2 regions of the Paenibacillus sp. FSL R5-0912 genome follow, and region 1 is predicted to be linked to the other one. Evidence: a T-box and tRNA genes for the amino acid it is inferred to sense, from the RefSeq annotation. Region 1 holds a T-box; the other holds one or more tRNA genes.

What was found. A T-box is a leader RNA that pairs with one kind of tRNA and senses whether it is charged. The one in region 1 lies ahead of R50912_RS13005 (tryptophan--tRNA ligase), so its partner is inferred to be a tRNA-Trp.
Region 2: it encodes a tRNA-Trp, which carries the amino acid that the T-box ahead of R50912_RS13005 (tryptophan--tRNA ligase) is inferred to sense. The anticodon was not compared.

The regions. Positions count from the first base shown of each region.
Region 1 is NZ_CP009282.1:3,136,876-3,144,220, forward strand. It holds gene R50912_RS13000 (hypothetical protein) at 1-1,078, shown strand, start outside; gene R50912_RS13005 (tryptophan--tRNA ligase) at 1,403-2,404, opposite strand; T-box leader at 2,448-2,706, opposite strand; gene R50912_RS13010 (serine hydrolase domain-containing protein) at 2,789-3,286, shown strand; gene R50912_RS13015 (MerR family transcriptional regulator) at 3,522-4,397, shown strand; gene R50912_RS13020 (GNAT family N-acetyltransferase) at 4,420-5,016, shown strand; gene R50912_RS13025 (GNAT family N-acetyltransferase) at 5,035-5,508, shown strand; gene R50912_RS13030 (ring-cleaving dioxygenase) at 5,832-6,770, shown strand; gene R50912_RS13035 (flavin reductase family protein) at 6,801-7,345, shown strand, end outside.
Region 2 is NZ_CP009282.1:6,718,822-6,726,166, reverse strand. It holds rRNA gene R50912_RS28415 (23S ribosomal RNA) at 27-2,955, shown strand; tRNA gene R50912_RS28410 (tRNA-Asn) at 3,019-3,094, shown strand; tRNA gene R50912_RS28405 (tRNA-Ser) at 3,098-3,187, shown strand; tRNA gene R50912_RS28400 (tRNA-Glu) at 3,218-3,292, shown strand; tRNA gene R50912_RS28395 (tRNA-Val) at 3,409-3,484, shown strand; tRNA gene R50912_RS28390 (tRNA-Met) at 3,519-3,595, shown strand; tRNA gene R50912_RS28385 (tRNA-Asp) at 3,600-3,677, shown strand; tRNA gene R50912_RS28380 (tRNA-Phe) at 3,697-3,772, shown strand; tRNA gene R50912_RS28375 (tRNA-Thr) at 3,793-3,868, shown strand; tRNA gene R50912_RS28370 (tRNA-Tyr) at 3,874-3,959, shown strand; tRNA gene R50912_RS28365 (tRNA-Trp) at 3,965-4,038, shown strand; tRNA gene R50912_RS28360 (tRNA-His) at 4,065-4,140, shown strand; tRNA gene R50912_RS28355 (tRNA-His) at 4,190-4,265, shown strand; tRNA gene R50912_RS28350 (tRNA-Gln) at 4,284-4,358, shown strand; tRNA gene R50912_RS28345 (tRNA-Gly) at 4,365-4,439, shown strand; tRNA gene R50912_RS28340 (tRNA-Cys) at 4,446-4,519, shown strand; tRNA gene R50912_RS28335 (tRNA-Leu) at 4,556-4,634, shown strand; partial or broken gene R50912_RS35380 (MFS transporter) at 4,789-5,079, opposite strand; gene R50912_RS36525 (hypothetical protein) at 5,000-5,227, opposite strand; gene R50912_RS28325 (TetR/AcrR family transcriptional regulator) at 5,396-5,974, opposite strand; gene R50912_RS28320 (carotenoid biosynthesis protein) at 6,131-7,090, shown strand; one part of gene R50912_RS28310 (IS3 family transposase) at 7,214-7,345, shown strand, end outside.

The DNA of each region.
Region 1 (7,345 bases):
CTCATTGATCAGCTGGATATCTTCAAGGTTTAGAGCAAGCAAGCTGATTAGTATACTCTTCACTTTTGCCTTCATTATTGTACTCATGCTGGGTTCATTTAATCTTAACGGAGACGAGCAGGAGCTTGCGGATTTAGGGGCTGGGCTGGGTGATGCGATCTTTAAGCTGTATCCTCTGGCTTCCGTGTATGTGGATGCTGTCTGCTCGTACCAGGTACCTTCATTGATCTTCTTTATTGCTCTGTCTGTACTTGCATTTGTACTCTTCTCCACAGTGCTGGCAACACGGTACAAAGCTATCCATACGGGACTAATGACAAGCCACGCAGGCAGCAAATATACTATGAAGCCGTTGCAGGCAAATTCTGCATTCAAGGCGTTGTATCTCAAGGAGCTGCGCCGCTACTTCAGTTCTACTAATTATGTGCTGAACACAGGCATTGGTATGGTTCTGTTACTGGTAATGTCGGTTTCCTTATTGTTCCTCAGTTCAGAGAAGCTCGGAGCCTTGCTTGAAATTCCGCAATTATCACAGTATTTGAGCACGCTGAGTCCGCTTGTGGTTTCCTTATTTGTGATTATTAGCTGCACCACGGCAAGTTCGATTTCGCTTGAAGGGAATCATCTGTGGATTTTACAAAGCTCGCCCGTCTCTAAACCTACCATTATCCTCAGTAAAGTTGCCGTGAATCTCACCCTTACGTTGCCAGTCATTGCCGTAAGCTGGGTACTGCTTATCTATACACTGGGGACTGGATGGGCCGAAAGTATATTAATGCTTGTGATCCCAGTGATCTACGCTTGTTACTCTGCCATGCTGGGCGTTATTGTGAACCTGAAGCTGCCTAAGCTGGAATGGACAAATGAGGTTGCGGTAATCAAGCAGAGTGCAGCAGTGCTGGTGTCGATGATTCTCGGATTCATCAGTCTGGCTGCTCCAGCGGCTCTATTCATGCTTCTTAGTAATGTGAATGGAAATCTCCTTATGCTGATATACGCAGTTATAATGGCAGGGGGCTGCGCCGGAATGTACAGGTATATACGGGTTAGCGGGGAGCGGTTGTTTCAGAGGCTGTAGCACACAAAAGAAACCACTCTTAAAATAGGATTAAACCTTTCTAAGAAGTGGTTTCTTTGTGTTGTCTATGAACAAAGCTCATCATAGCCCCTCATGTTAATCTATTAAGGTTTAGTAACGCAGGCCATAAAAACCAGTATCATCGCATGCGCATCCGGGGAACGGGCTGGAGGATGGCATCCATATCCGTTACTGACATTCTGGAAATTATACGTTGAGTTACGTACGTTCACCGATATTCCTCCCACCAGTCTATTTTATATCATGTATGGACTTGATAATTTTACCATATCACCCGCTTAGGCTAAACTCCGCTCCATGGATCTATTTATATCGTCCGATCCTGGATTTGACCTGGGCAAGCAGAGGTGCAGCTAGGGCTCTTGCCTTCCGGGCACCTTCACTCAGGATCGCGTCGATCTGCTCTGGCGCTGCCATTAACTCATTGTATTTGTTCCGGGGTTCCTCCAGTGCAGCATTAACCACCTGAAACAGCTCCTGCTTAGCCTCACCCCAACTGATGCCGCTTAGATATTGGTTCCTGAAATCCTGTACTTGAGCGGGAGCCGCAAACTCTTTGTACAGCAAGAAAATATTAGACGTATCCGGGTCTTTCGGTTCCTCGGGAGGTGTAGAGTCTGTTTTGATTTTGCTGATCAGCTTCTTCAGGTTCTCTGGTGTTTCGAACAGCGGAATCGTATTATTATAGCTTTTGCTCATCTTCCGCCCGTCCAGCCCTGGAATCACGGATGTGTTCTCATCGACCCTATAATCAGGCAGCTTGAAGGTATCCCCATAAATCCGGTTGAAGCCTTCGGCAATATCCCTGGCGATCTCCACATGCTGAATCTGGTCTTTACCGACAGGGACCTTGTCTGATTGAAACAGCAGAATGTCCGCTGCCATCAGAACCGGATAAGTGAACAGGCCCATATTGACTCCGGTATCCGCATCCACGCCTGATTGAATATTTTGTTCATGAATGGCTTTGTACGCATGGGCACGGTTCATTAGACCTTTGGACGTCAGGCAAGATAGAATCCAGTGAAGCTCGAAGATCTCCGGCACATCAGATTGTCGATAAAAGATTACCCGCTCCGGGTCCAGTCCCAGTGCCAGCCATGTAGCTGCGATACCATAAGACAGATTACGAAACTCGTCTCTGTCCTGTATGAAAGTTAATCCATGATAGTCAGCGATAAAATAAAGCGCAGTACAATCACTGGCCCCGGCGAGTTGCAGTGCAGGCTTGATCGCTCCGATGTAATTCCCCAGATGGACTTTGCCCGTAGGCTTAATTCCGGTTAATACAATTTCCTTACTCATGTTATCCCTCCGTTTATGTATCAAAAAGGGGTCCTCTCATCCTGAAAAGGACGAGAGAACCCCGTGGTACCACCTTAATTAGCCCGGATTGTGATCCGGACCCGCTTAAACGTATCGTGACATCGCTATATGCCCTGAATACGCGTCTCTTGTAACGATGAGACCTTCGCCAAAGCCTACTTCCTGAAGGTTCGGTTTGGATGCTCAGAAGCCCACTTCGGCATAATCCCTACACTGATTCGCACCGGCCATCAGCTCTCTGGAGTATTCGTTATGCGTACTCTCTTCGTCATTGCAAAGTTGTATAATATTGTATTACTGTATTTTTACAACATCTAAGGGTGAATGTCAATTGATAGTTAAAACAGATTAGGGAGTGAGTCCGTGCGGACATTACGTGAAAAGCTTGAGGATTATACGAATGAGTACCTGAAGCTGTATGATTTTTACGGGGTTATTCAAGTTACCCGGAAGGGCGAAGTACTCTTTGAGAAGGCCTGCGGCTATGCGAGTATTGAGTTTGGAATTAAAAATGATATGCATTCATGCTTCTCACTTGCTTCCATGTCTAAACAGTTTACGGCTTTTGCAGTTATGCTTCTATGTGACAGGCAGGTGCTGGATATCGATCAATCCGCACAGCTATATCTACCTGCAGATCTGAAAATTGATGAGTCTATTACCGTACATCATTTATTGTCACACACATCCGGTTTATATAATTTTTTTAATTTTGAGAATGATTTTTTCGGCGGATATAACAGAATGAATTACTCACAGACGGAGTACTTCCAGCAGTATATCAACAAGAAGCCCACAAAGCCGGCGGGTACAGAATATGATTATAATAACTCCAATTTCTGGAAGACAAAATCCAGATAGAAATCATAAACGGAAAATTATATTTCACGAGATTCTCCGGCAATTTTCATATTGAGCTCTATCCAGTAGGTGAGGGAGTATTTGTCCAAAGATATTATGACCAGACCCATCCCTACAGGATCGCAGAGAATGAGATGGGTGAGATGACTTTTTTCGGGCACACCAGGATTACTTCTTGATATTGACGCAGCGTCAAGTGATACGATAGCTATGAGATCTCAGAGAGGAGAGCGAAATGAACAGATCTGTTGCTATACAAGAAATGTCGGAGCAGCTGGGGCTGACGAGCCGTACGCTGCGCCACTGGGAAGCGGAAGGGTTATTCCAAAGCGATAGAGATGTTTCCTCCGGTTGGCGTGTGTACGACGAACATGCACTGGCATGTATTCGGATAACAGCGATGCTGCGGAAGATGGACATTCCGATCAAAGAAATAAAGACTGTCCTTATAGCGAAATCAATAGCCGGACTTAGTAAAGTCATAGAGAAGAAAGTGAACTCTCTTAAGAAGCAAAGAGAACAGGTAGGGCTTGTTGAGAAGCAGTTGACCCGGGTCCTGGAATACCTGGAGAGGCAGAATGAAGGAAATCTGGTCCTGGATGATATCCTTATGGAGACGGAGGCTGTATTTATGAGCAGTTTAACGGAACAGCATGTATTCAAAATCATTGACTTAGCACCCATGAGAGTCGCTTTTCATATTGTCGTGGACGTATCCCCCGAGGACAAAGTGATGGGGCCGCTGATGGATTGGCTGAGGTCAGCGAATCTGCTCGGCACGGCGCGTTTCTTCGGCGGGAACATGAAGCCTATGCCCGGCAGTGCCGGCAAACCTTATGGCTATGGAATGTGTGCGACCATTCCTGAGGGCGTTGTTGTGCCGGAGCCCTTTAAGGAAATGACGCTGCCCGGAGGATTATTTGCTATGCTGGAAAGCAGCGACGACATTGGCGGATCATGGAAGACACTGATGAATCAGTTATCACAAAGTAAGAAATACCGCTCTGACCGCGGACGGCTCTGCCTGGAAGAGCATATCCGTAATGATCATCCGGAAGGCAGCGGTAATCTGTATTATTTGAACCTGCTGGAGCCGGTGTTATTGAAATAAGTGTAAACGGCGGACTTCCTTAGTGAAGTTCCGCCTGTTTGCATTCAAGAATCTACATGCAATATATCATGGTGGAATGATGTATTTCATTGTAATGTTTGGAAGTGTATTTGAAGAGGAAATGGGGAGGGACATGGGAATAGAATTTAGGAAAATAAGTGAGTTCGGGCGGGGAACACTCTTTGAATTATTGAAAGATGCCTATGCCTTTAATTGCCGGTATGAGCAAAGCTGCCTTGCTGAATGGCGGGAATTTGACAACTTTTTCTTTGATAATCTGCAAATTGCCGAAAAATACGGATTCATCACAACGCTAAACGGTGAAGCCATCGGATTTGTTACCTGGGACCCGAGGAACCTGCCAGAGGTTGCGGAAATAGGCCACAACTGCATTGCTTCAGCACACAAAGGTAAAGGTTACAGTAAGATGCAGCTTCAAGAAGCAGTGAATAGAATCCTCCAAAAAGAAGTCCGTAAAATTATTGTAACAACGAATGATGATCTAATCCCTGCCCGGCGGATGTATGAGCGTATCGGATTCACCCTGGCGCGTAGAAGACCGAATAATCATATTGCCGGATTGGATGGCGAACACTTGGATTATGTATATTTTGTATAAAATCTGGAGGTACATAGGATGGAAGTGACATTAAGTAAAGCGGTAGTGGAAGATGCGGCGGCGATTCATGAAATGCAAACCCGGGCGTTCCTGCCCCTGCTCGAGAAATATCAGGATCATGATACGAACCCGGCCAATGAAACCTTAGAAAGAGTAATGGAGCGGTTCAATCAAGCATGTGTAGATTATTACATCATCCGGAATGCCGGTGTTGCGGCTGGTAGTATTAGAGTCGTGAAGAAAGGGGATAATCATTACTGGATCGGCACAACATTCATCTTGCCGGAATATCAGGGTCAAGGACTTGCCCAGCAAGTTTTCACCCAGATTGAGCGCATCTATGCTGACGCTAAGTCTTGGGGGCTGGCTACCATCGTGCAAGATGAAAGAAACTGCTACTTGTATGAGAAGCTGGGTTACAGAAGAACAGGTGAGACCAAAGAGATCAATGACAAGCTGACGTTGTGCTTTTATGAAAAAAAGCTTGTTTAAGGTTCACGTTAACGTTAAGAGATGAAGCTATAAAATGTTGTATTTATTGCAACTTTGATTCATAAGTAACTAAGTTTTCAAGGGATTGTTGTATGAAAATTTTCGATTAGGGACGTTTTAAGGAGGAGAATGTTGCATTTTGTGCAGGATTGTAAATCGTAAGAGACATAGACAAACGCTTGACAAGCGGATTAATAAAAAGTAAAGTGAGAATATAAATTATCTTAACTTAAAGATAATATTCAATCTAATATCTTAAAGTAAAGATATTATAAGCTGTACTAGTTGCTACTTAAAATTTATCAAAACAGGAGTGAATTCAAATGAACAAACAAACTATGGGCATTCATCATATCACCGCAATTGTCGGCCATCCGCAGGAAAATATGGATTTTTATGCAGGCGTATTGGGACTCCGGCTGGTTAAGCAAACCGTCAATTTCGACGATCCCGGAACGTATCACTTTTACTTCGGCAACAATGGTGGCAAGCCGGGGACCATTATCACCTTCTTCCCTTGGGCAGATGCGTATCAGGGTAAAATCGGCGGGGGTCAGGTCGGCGTTACTTCATATGTGATTCCGGTAGGGGCGATGGCTTTCTGGAGAGAAAGACTGACGAAGTTTAAGGTTGCTTTTACCGAAATGGAGCGGTTTGGCGAGCAGTACCTGGAATTCGATGATCCGCATGGTCTTCATCTCGAACTGGTGGAACGGGAGGCAGGAGAACGTAACGAATGGACCTTCGGCGGGGTAACACCAGAGGTTGCGATCAAGGGTTTCGGCGGTGCTACACTACTGTCCACGCATCCGGAACAAACGGCGGAGCTGCTGGAGAAGGTGATGGGACTTACATTCGTAGGACAAGAAGGCGATGTCGCCCGTTACCATTCTACTGCGGACATCGGAAATGTAGTTGAACTCAAGGTAACTGCGGTGCAGCGCGGCGAAATGGGTGTCGGCACCGTGCATCATATTGCCTGGAGAGCGAAGGATGATCAGGATCAGCTTGAATGGCAGGATTATGTGCATGATAATGGATATGGAGTAACGCCAGTTCAGGACCGGAATTACTTCAATGCCATCTATTTCAGAGAGCATGGGGAGATCCTGTTTGAGATTGCTACTGATCCTCCAGGCTTCGCCCATGATGAATCGCCGGAAACAATGGGTAGCCACCTGATGCTGCCGGAACAATATGAGCCGCATAGAGAACAGCTCGAACAGGTATTGCTGCCGTTCACAGTAAGAACACTTGACTAATTCAGCTTCAAATGAAGAGGAGGCACAATCATGATTTCAATTGATCCACTGCAGAATAGCGAGCGGGATAATTATAAGCTTCTCACCGGGAGCATTATCCCGCGGCCGATTGCTTTTGTCACGACGATGTCGGGGGAGGGGATCTTGAATGGTGCGCCGTTCAGCTACTTCAATATTGTTTCCTCCAACCCGCCGATGATCTCCATCTCGATTCAGCATGCTGCGGGCCAGTCCAAGGATACGGCACGGAATATTAAGCAGACGAAGGAGTTTGTCGTTCATATTGTGGATCAGCAGAATGTCGGGCAGGTAAATATCACCGCAGCGCCACTGCCTCCGGACCAGAGTGAAGTAGCTTTAGCGGGACTGACGCCTGTAGATAGCCTGCAGATTGCTGTTCCGGGGGTTAAAGAAGCGAAGGTGCGGATGGAATGTACACTTGAGCATTGCCTGGAGCTGCCTAATAATGACCTGATTATCGGCAGGATTGTACAGTTTCATATTGACGAGCAGATCTACGATATGGGGAGAATTGATGCGGTGAAATTAGGAGCGGTAAGCCGTCTGGCGGGGAA
Region 2 (7,345 bases), 3.6 Mb from region 1:
GCGAATGAGCCAATACCGGAGCGATTGGTTAAGCTAATAAGAGCACACGGAGGATGCCTAGGCGCCAGGAGCCGACGAAGGACGTGGCGAACAACGAAACTGCCTCGGGGAGCTGTAAGCAAGCTTTGATCCGGGGGTGTCCGAATGGGGAAACCCAGCTGTGGTAATTCGCAGTTACTCGTATCTGAATACATAGGATACGCAGAGGCAGACCAGGGGAACTGAAACATCTAAGTACCCTGAGGAAGAGAAAACAATAGTGATTCCGTCAGTAGCGGCGAGCGAACGCGGAACAGCCTAAACCAAGGGGCTTGCCCCTTGGGGTTGTGGGACGTCTCACATGGAGTTACAAAGGAATATGGTAGGCGAAGAGGTCTGGAAAGGCCCGCGATAGAGGTAAAAGCCCTGTAGCCTAAACTGTGTTCTCTCCGAGACGGATCCCGAGTAGTGCGGGGCACGTGAAACCCCGTATGAATCCAGCAGGACCATCTGCTAAGGCTAAATACTACCTGGCGACCGATAGTGAAACAGTACCGTGAGGGAAAGGTGAAAAGCACCCCGGAAGGGGAGTGAAATAGAACCTGAAACCGTGTGCTTACAAAAAGTCAGAGCCCTATTACTGGGTGATGGCGTGCCTTTTGTAGAATGAACCGGCGAGTTACGTTTAACATGCAAGGTTAAGTCGAGAAGACGGAGCCGCAGCGAAAGCGAGTCTGAATAGGGCGAATGAGTATGTGGACGTAGACCCGAAACCGTGTGATCTACCCCTGTCCAGGGTGAAGGTGCGGTAACACGCACTGGAGGCCCGAACCCACGCATGTTGAAAAATGCGGGGATGAGGTGGGGGTAGCGGAGAAATTCCAATCGAACTCGGAGATAGCTGGTTCTCCCCGAAATAGCTTTAGGGCTAGCCTCGGTGAATGGAGTGGTGGAGGTAGAGCACTGATTGGGTGCGGGGCCCGCAAGGGTTACCAAGCTCAGTCAAACTCCGAATGCCATTAACTTCTTGCCGGGAGTCAGACAGTGAGTGCTAAGATCCATTGTCAAAAGGGAAACAGCCCAGACCATCAGCTAAGGTCCCCAAGTGTGTGTTAAGTGGGAAAGGATGTGGAGTTGCACAGACAACCAGGATGTTGGCTTAGAAGCAGCCACCATTGAAAGAGTGCGTAATAGCTCACTGGTCGAGTGACTCTGCGCCGAAAATGTAACGGGGCTAAACACACCACCGAAGCTATGGCTAGATGCTTTGCATCTGGGGTAGGGGAGCGTTGTATGTAGGTTGAAGGTGTACCGTAAGGAGCGCTGGACAGCATACAAGTGAGAATGCCGGTATGAGTAACGAAAAGATCAGTGAGAATCTGATCCGCCGAAAGCCCAAGGTTTCCTGAGGAAGGCTCGTCCGCTCAGGGTAAGTCGGGACCTAAGGCGAGGCCGAAAGGCGTAGTCGAAGGACAACAGTTTGAAATTACTGTACCACCGTAATCCGCTATGAGCGATGGGGTGACGCAGGAGGGTAGTGACGCGGACTGATGGATGTGTCCGTCTAAGCAGTGAGGCTGATGTGTAGGCAAATCCGCACATCATTAAGGCTGGGCTGTGATGGGGAGCGAAAATTGTAGTAGCGAAGGTCATGATCTCACACTGCCAAGAAAAGCCTCTAGCCAGGAGAAGGTGCCCGTACCGCAAACCGACACAGGTAGGCGAGAAGAGAATTCTAAGGCGCGCGGAAGAACTCTCGTTAAGGAACTCGGCAAAATGACCTCGTAACTTCGGGAGAAGAGGTGCCTCGGTAGGGTGAATAGCCCGAGGGGGCCGCAGTGAAAAGGCCCAAGCGACTGTTTAGCAAAAACACAGGTCTGTGCGAAGCCGCAAGGCGAAGTATACGGGCTGACGCCTGCCCGGTGCTGGAAGGTTAAGGGGAGTGGTTAGGGGCAACCCGAAGCTGTGAACCGAAGCCCCAGTAAACGGCGGCCGTAACTATAACGGTCCTAAGGTAGCGAAATTCCTTGTCAGGTAAATTCTGACCCGCACGAATGGCGTAACGACTTGGGCGCTGTCTCAACGAGAGATCCGGTGAAATTTTAATACCTGTGAAGATGCAGGTTACCCGCGACAAGACGGAAAGACCCCATGGAGCTTTACTGCAGCTTGATATTGAATTTGGGTACGATCTGTACAGGATAGGTGGGAGCCGGTGAGGCAGGAGCGCAAGCTTCTGCGGAGGCGCCGTTGGGATACCACCCTGATCGTATCTAGGTTCTAACCTGGTACCCTAAGCGGGTACGGGGACCGTGTCAGGCGGGCAGTTTGACTGGGGCGGTCGCCTCCTAAAGAGTAACGGAGGCGTTCAAAGGTTCCCTCAGAATGGTTGGAAATCATTCGCAGAGTGCAAAGGCATAAGGGAGCTTGACTGCGAGACCTACAAGTCGAGCAGGGACGAAAGTCGGACTTAGTGATCCGGTGGTACCGCATGGAAGGGCCATCGCTCAACGGATAAAAGCTACCCTGGGGATAACAGGCTTATCTCCCCCAAGAGTCCACATCGACGGGGAGGTTTGGCACCTCGATGTCGGCTCATCGCATCCTGGGGCTGAAGTAGGTCCCAAGGGTTGGGCTGTTCGCCCATTAAAGCGGTACGCGAGCTGGGTTCAGAACGTCGTGAGACAGTTCGGTCCCTATCTGTCGTGGGCGCAGGAAATTTGAGAGGAGCTGTCCTTAGTACGAGAGGACCGGGATGGACGTACCGCTGGTGCATCAGTTGTTCCGCCAGGAGCATGGCTGAGTAGCTACGTACGGACGGGATAAGCGCTGAAAGCATCTAAGCGTGAAGCCCCCCTCAAGATGAGATTTCCCAACTAGTAAGACCCCTTGAAGACGACGAGGTAGATAGGTTGGAGGTGGAAGTGCAGCAATGCATGGAGCTGACCAATACTAATCGGTCGAGGGCTTATCCAAATTTCTTAGAGCGCAGATTCGTTTCGGATTCAGTTTTCAGGCGATCAAGCTTGATATGTATATTCCCTGATAGCTCAGTTGGTAGAGCACTCGACTGTTAATCGAGTTGTCACAGGTTCGAGTCCTGTTCGGGGAGCCATTTGGAGAGGTGTCCGAGTTTGGCCGAAGGAGCACGATTGGAAATCGTGTAGGCGCCACAAGCGTCTCGAGGGTTCGAATCCCTCTCTCTCCGTAGCTTTACTTTACAAGTAGTTAACAGCATGGCTCGTTGGTCAAGGGGTTAAGACACCTCCCTTTCACGGAGGTAACATGGGTTCGAATCCCATACGAGTCACCAATTTCTTCTTCGATTAATGGGATGAGAATTCCCTGGGTTCGTTGAAGCATAGGCATCGTAAGGAATACATCGCAATCTCGTAACGGAGTGGAGAGTATCTCATACGAGTCATATATGGAGGCTTAGCTCAGCTGGGAGAGCATCTGCCTTACAAGCAGAGGGTCGGGGGTTCGAACCCCTCAGCCTCCACCATCTATCTTTTAATAGAATAGATCTTTAACATTGACGCGGGGTGGAGCAGCCCGGTAGCTCGTCGGGCTCATAACCCGAAGGCCGCAGGTTCAAATCCTGCCCCCGCAACCAATTTGGAACCGTGGTGTAGTTGGCCTAACATGCCTGCCTGTCACGCAGGAGATCGCGGGTTCGAATCCCGTCGGTTCCGCCATCTTTATGAAAAAATGTTCGGCTCGGTAGCTCAGTCGGTAGAGCAAAGGACTGAAAATCCTTGTGTCGGGGGTTCGATTCCCTCCCGCGCCACCATATTTCTTACAACTTAATACGCCGGTGTAGCTCAATTGGTAGAGCAACTGACTTGTAATCAGTAGGTTGGGGGTTCAAGTCCTCTCGCCGGCACCATCCTCGGAGGCTTAGCGAAGTGGCCAAACGCATCAGACTGTAAATCTGCTCACGTACGTGTTCGGTGGTTCGAATCCATCAGCCTCCACCATTTTTAGGGGCATAGTTTAAAGGTAGAACAACGGTCTCCAAAACCGTTGGTGTGGGTTCAATTCCTGCTGCCCCTGCCAAGTAATATCCTATAAAATTTAATATGGCGATCGTGGCGAAGTGGTTAACGCACCGGATTGTGGTTCCGGCATTCGTGGGTTCGAGACCCATCGGTCGCCCCATTTCTTTTATAAGAGTTATAAGGCATTGCAATTAAATAAGCTTCATATGGCGACTGTGGCGAAGGGGTTAACGCACCGGATTGTGGTTCCGGCATTCGTGGGTTCGAGACCCATCAGTCGCCCCATTTTATTAAATCAAATGTTGGGGATTAGCCAAGCGGTAAGGCAACGGACTTTGACTCCGTCATTCATAGGTTCGATTCCTATATCCCCAGCCATTATATGCGGACGTGGCTCAGCGGTAGAGCATCGCCTTGCCAAGGCGAGGGTCGCGGGTTCGATTCCCGTCGTCCGCTCCATTTTTTGGTGCCATAGCCAAGTGGTAAGGCAAAGCTCTGCAAAAGCTTTATCCCCAGTTCAAATCTGGGTGGCACCTCCATTTTATTTTAGAATCAATTGTAAATAATATGTATATGCCGGCGTGGCGGAATGGCAGACGCGCTCGACTCAAAATCGAGTGGGAAACCGTGGAGGTTCGAGTCCTCTCGCCGGTATCTGCTAAAAGAGTTCATCAGAGATATTCTCTGGTGGGCTCTTTTTTCTTTTTATTTGAGCTGTATTCTCTTACTCCAGTTATGCGTAGAACTATCAAGATCCAGGCAATCTTTATCAGAACCAACAAATTGATTTCTAGCCGCACCTAGACCAACGATACCTCATGCCTGCCCCCACAGCTAAGGGAACACTAATACCGGAAGCTACCGCCCCGCATAGATTCAGGGAAACAGAATATCCCACTGTCCATAGTACCCATTTGCTGCGGAAACTCCCGTTTGATCAGGCTCGGAAGTAATACATTACATAGGGGAATAGCAAACCTCAGAATTGCAGTTCCAACATACAAGGTCACTCCGCCCGATTACGACTGAACAGCAATGGTCCCACCGATGTGAGGGGAGCACGCAAATTCGCTGCGATAAAAATAATTCCTACGATCATGAACCAGAGTGTCGCTTGCTTGCGAATACCGGTTCTGGAGACGGACAGCTTCCTCAGCTTTATGACCATCCTGATTGGCAATGGCTTGATAAATCAGGTCATAGGAGTCGAGATAAAAGCCGCATCTTTGCTTCGTTTCCAAAACCATGTTCTGACCTCCAGGCTCTCGAACTTATCGGTATGCTGAATCACTTTTCTTATTACTGACCCCAAAATACTGGAGGAGCAGACATAAGTCCCATCCCCTTGCCTGGTCTTCAGCAGAAGAGCAGAGAAGCGGCCCTCAAAAATGAGCGTCCGCTTCATTTTAAATAATTTATAATTCTTCGGAATAAAATGCTTTGGATACTGCCTCTGTGGCTTTATCAATAAAAGCTGCAACTTTACTGGGGCTTTCCTTCAAACCACTACTCACCCACTTTTTTATAATGGCTATACTGCCATGAGCGGCAAACGTATACCAAGACTCAAATAATTGTGGATCAAAATATTTTAATTCCTGCTTCCATCGCTCAATGGTTAAATCGTGACTGATATAAAGGATTCTTTCTAATAATTCTTTATCGCCATGCTCTGAGAACAGAACCTCACAAATCGTTTTATTCGCTTTTATATATTTACATAATTCATAAGATAGCTTTTCAGGAGTTTTAACGTCAGAAGAATTAATCCCAAGTTGCTTAATTTCTTCGTAAAGATCATTCTCGATCGTTGAAAGAAGCTCAAACTGATTAGCATAGTGTGAATAAAAGGTGTTGCGATTAATGTTTGCTTCGCTGCAAATGTCGGTCACTGTAACTTTATTGATAGACCGTTCTGTCAAAAGCTTCAACAAGCTTTCTTTTATAACCATTTTTGTATATCTCACTCTGTGATCTGCTTTTTTGTCTGCCATAATATCCTCCCCATATAAAATAAAAAATGAACAAAACTAATGTGATTTGTATGATAACTAACATAATTCAAACGAACAGCCTGTTGTTTTACTAACATGGTGATATTATAATTTATTTGAACGTTCGATTCAAATTAAATTAAATGGAGGTAAAATATGGGAGATATAACTGTAGTCCCTGTATGGATTATTCAAGATATTATGGTATTAATTGCTGCTGTTCTAATGGTTTTCTATATCCTTGATAAGGAAGAACATCCTAAAACGGTTCTAATGCAATTTATAGGTTTTGTGTTTTTTTACGCAGCTGTTTTTGAAATTACTGCGTCATCTCTTGGGGAAGGTTTCTACGCCTATGGGCGGAGTATTTTAATGTTATTTAATATACCTATTACTGTCCCTATAATTGAGTTTCTGATCATTTATTCAACTTTGCGTGTTCTAAAGTCTGTAAATATACCGTCCTGGACTAAACCCTTTATTACGGGATTAAGCGCTATGGTGTTTGACTTTTCATTGGATCCGGTGGCCGTTAAACAGATATTTCAGACCATGGAAGGAAGCATTGCAAGATGGACGTATTATCCGCTGGCCGGTGAACCTCAAATCTATGGGGAACCTGTGATGAATTTTACAGGATGGATTTATATAGCGGGATATTGGACAGTCTTTATTCTAATTGGTGAATGGTGGCATAAAAAGAAAGGCTACAGTAAATCCGTTGGTTACATTTATCCGTTTCTGGCGGCAATTGCGTCATTGGCTTGTATGTTCTCACCTTTATCTAACTTCTTTAATTATATGGGGCCGTTCTTCGAAAGAACCTCAAATATGCAATGGGTGAATTTGATTGCACTTTCTGTAATTACAATCGGAGTTTTAGCATTAGCTTTCCTAAAGTTCTGGGACCGGAAGGTGAATTATTCAATCACTCCCAAAAAAGATTTTCCGATCATGTTTACGTTCTTGGGGTTCCCCCTGGTTAATACTATATTTTGCCTTATAGGAGGCTACACGGAAGTACTGTGGTTGGTCGTTCTAGCTCAGATAGTATTAATGTTTGCCTGGATTGGAATTTATATGATGGGTAAAAAGGCAAGCCCAATTGCGAGGTAGTTAAAAAAAACACCGCCTGGCTTTAGACGGGACTGACCCCATAACGTGAGACAAATCAAAACACCTACAAGAAAATGAAACCCTGTCGTAAGATAGGGAGATAATCTTGGAGGTGTTTTTGCGTTGGCAACGAGAGTGAGTTACCCGGTAGAAATCAAAATGAAAGCCATTGAGATGAGGTTGGCAGGAGTTCCGGTCAGAGAGGTTATGGAGGAGCTAGGGATACGGAATAACACACAGTTAAAGACATGGATG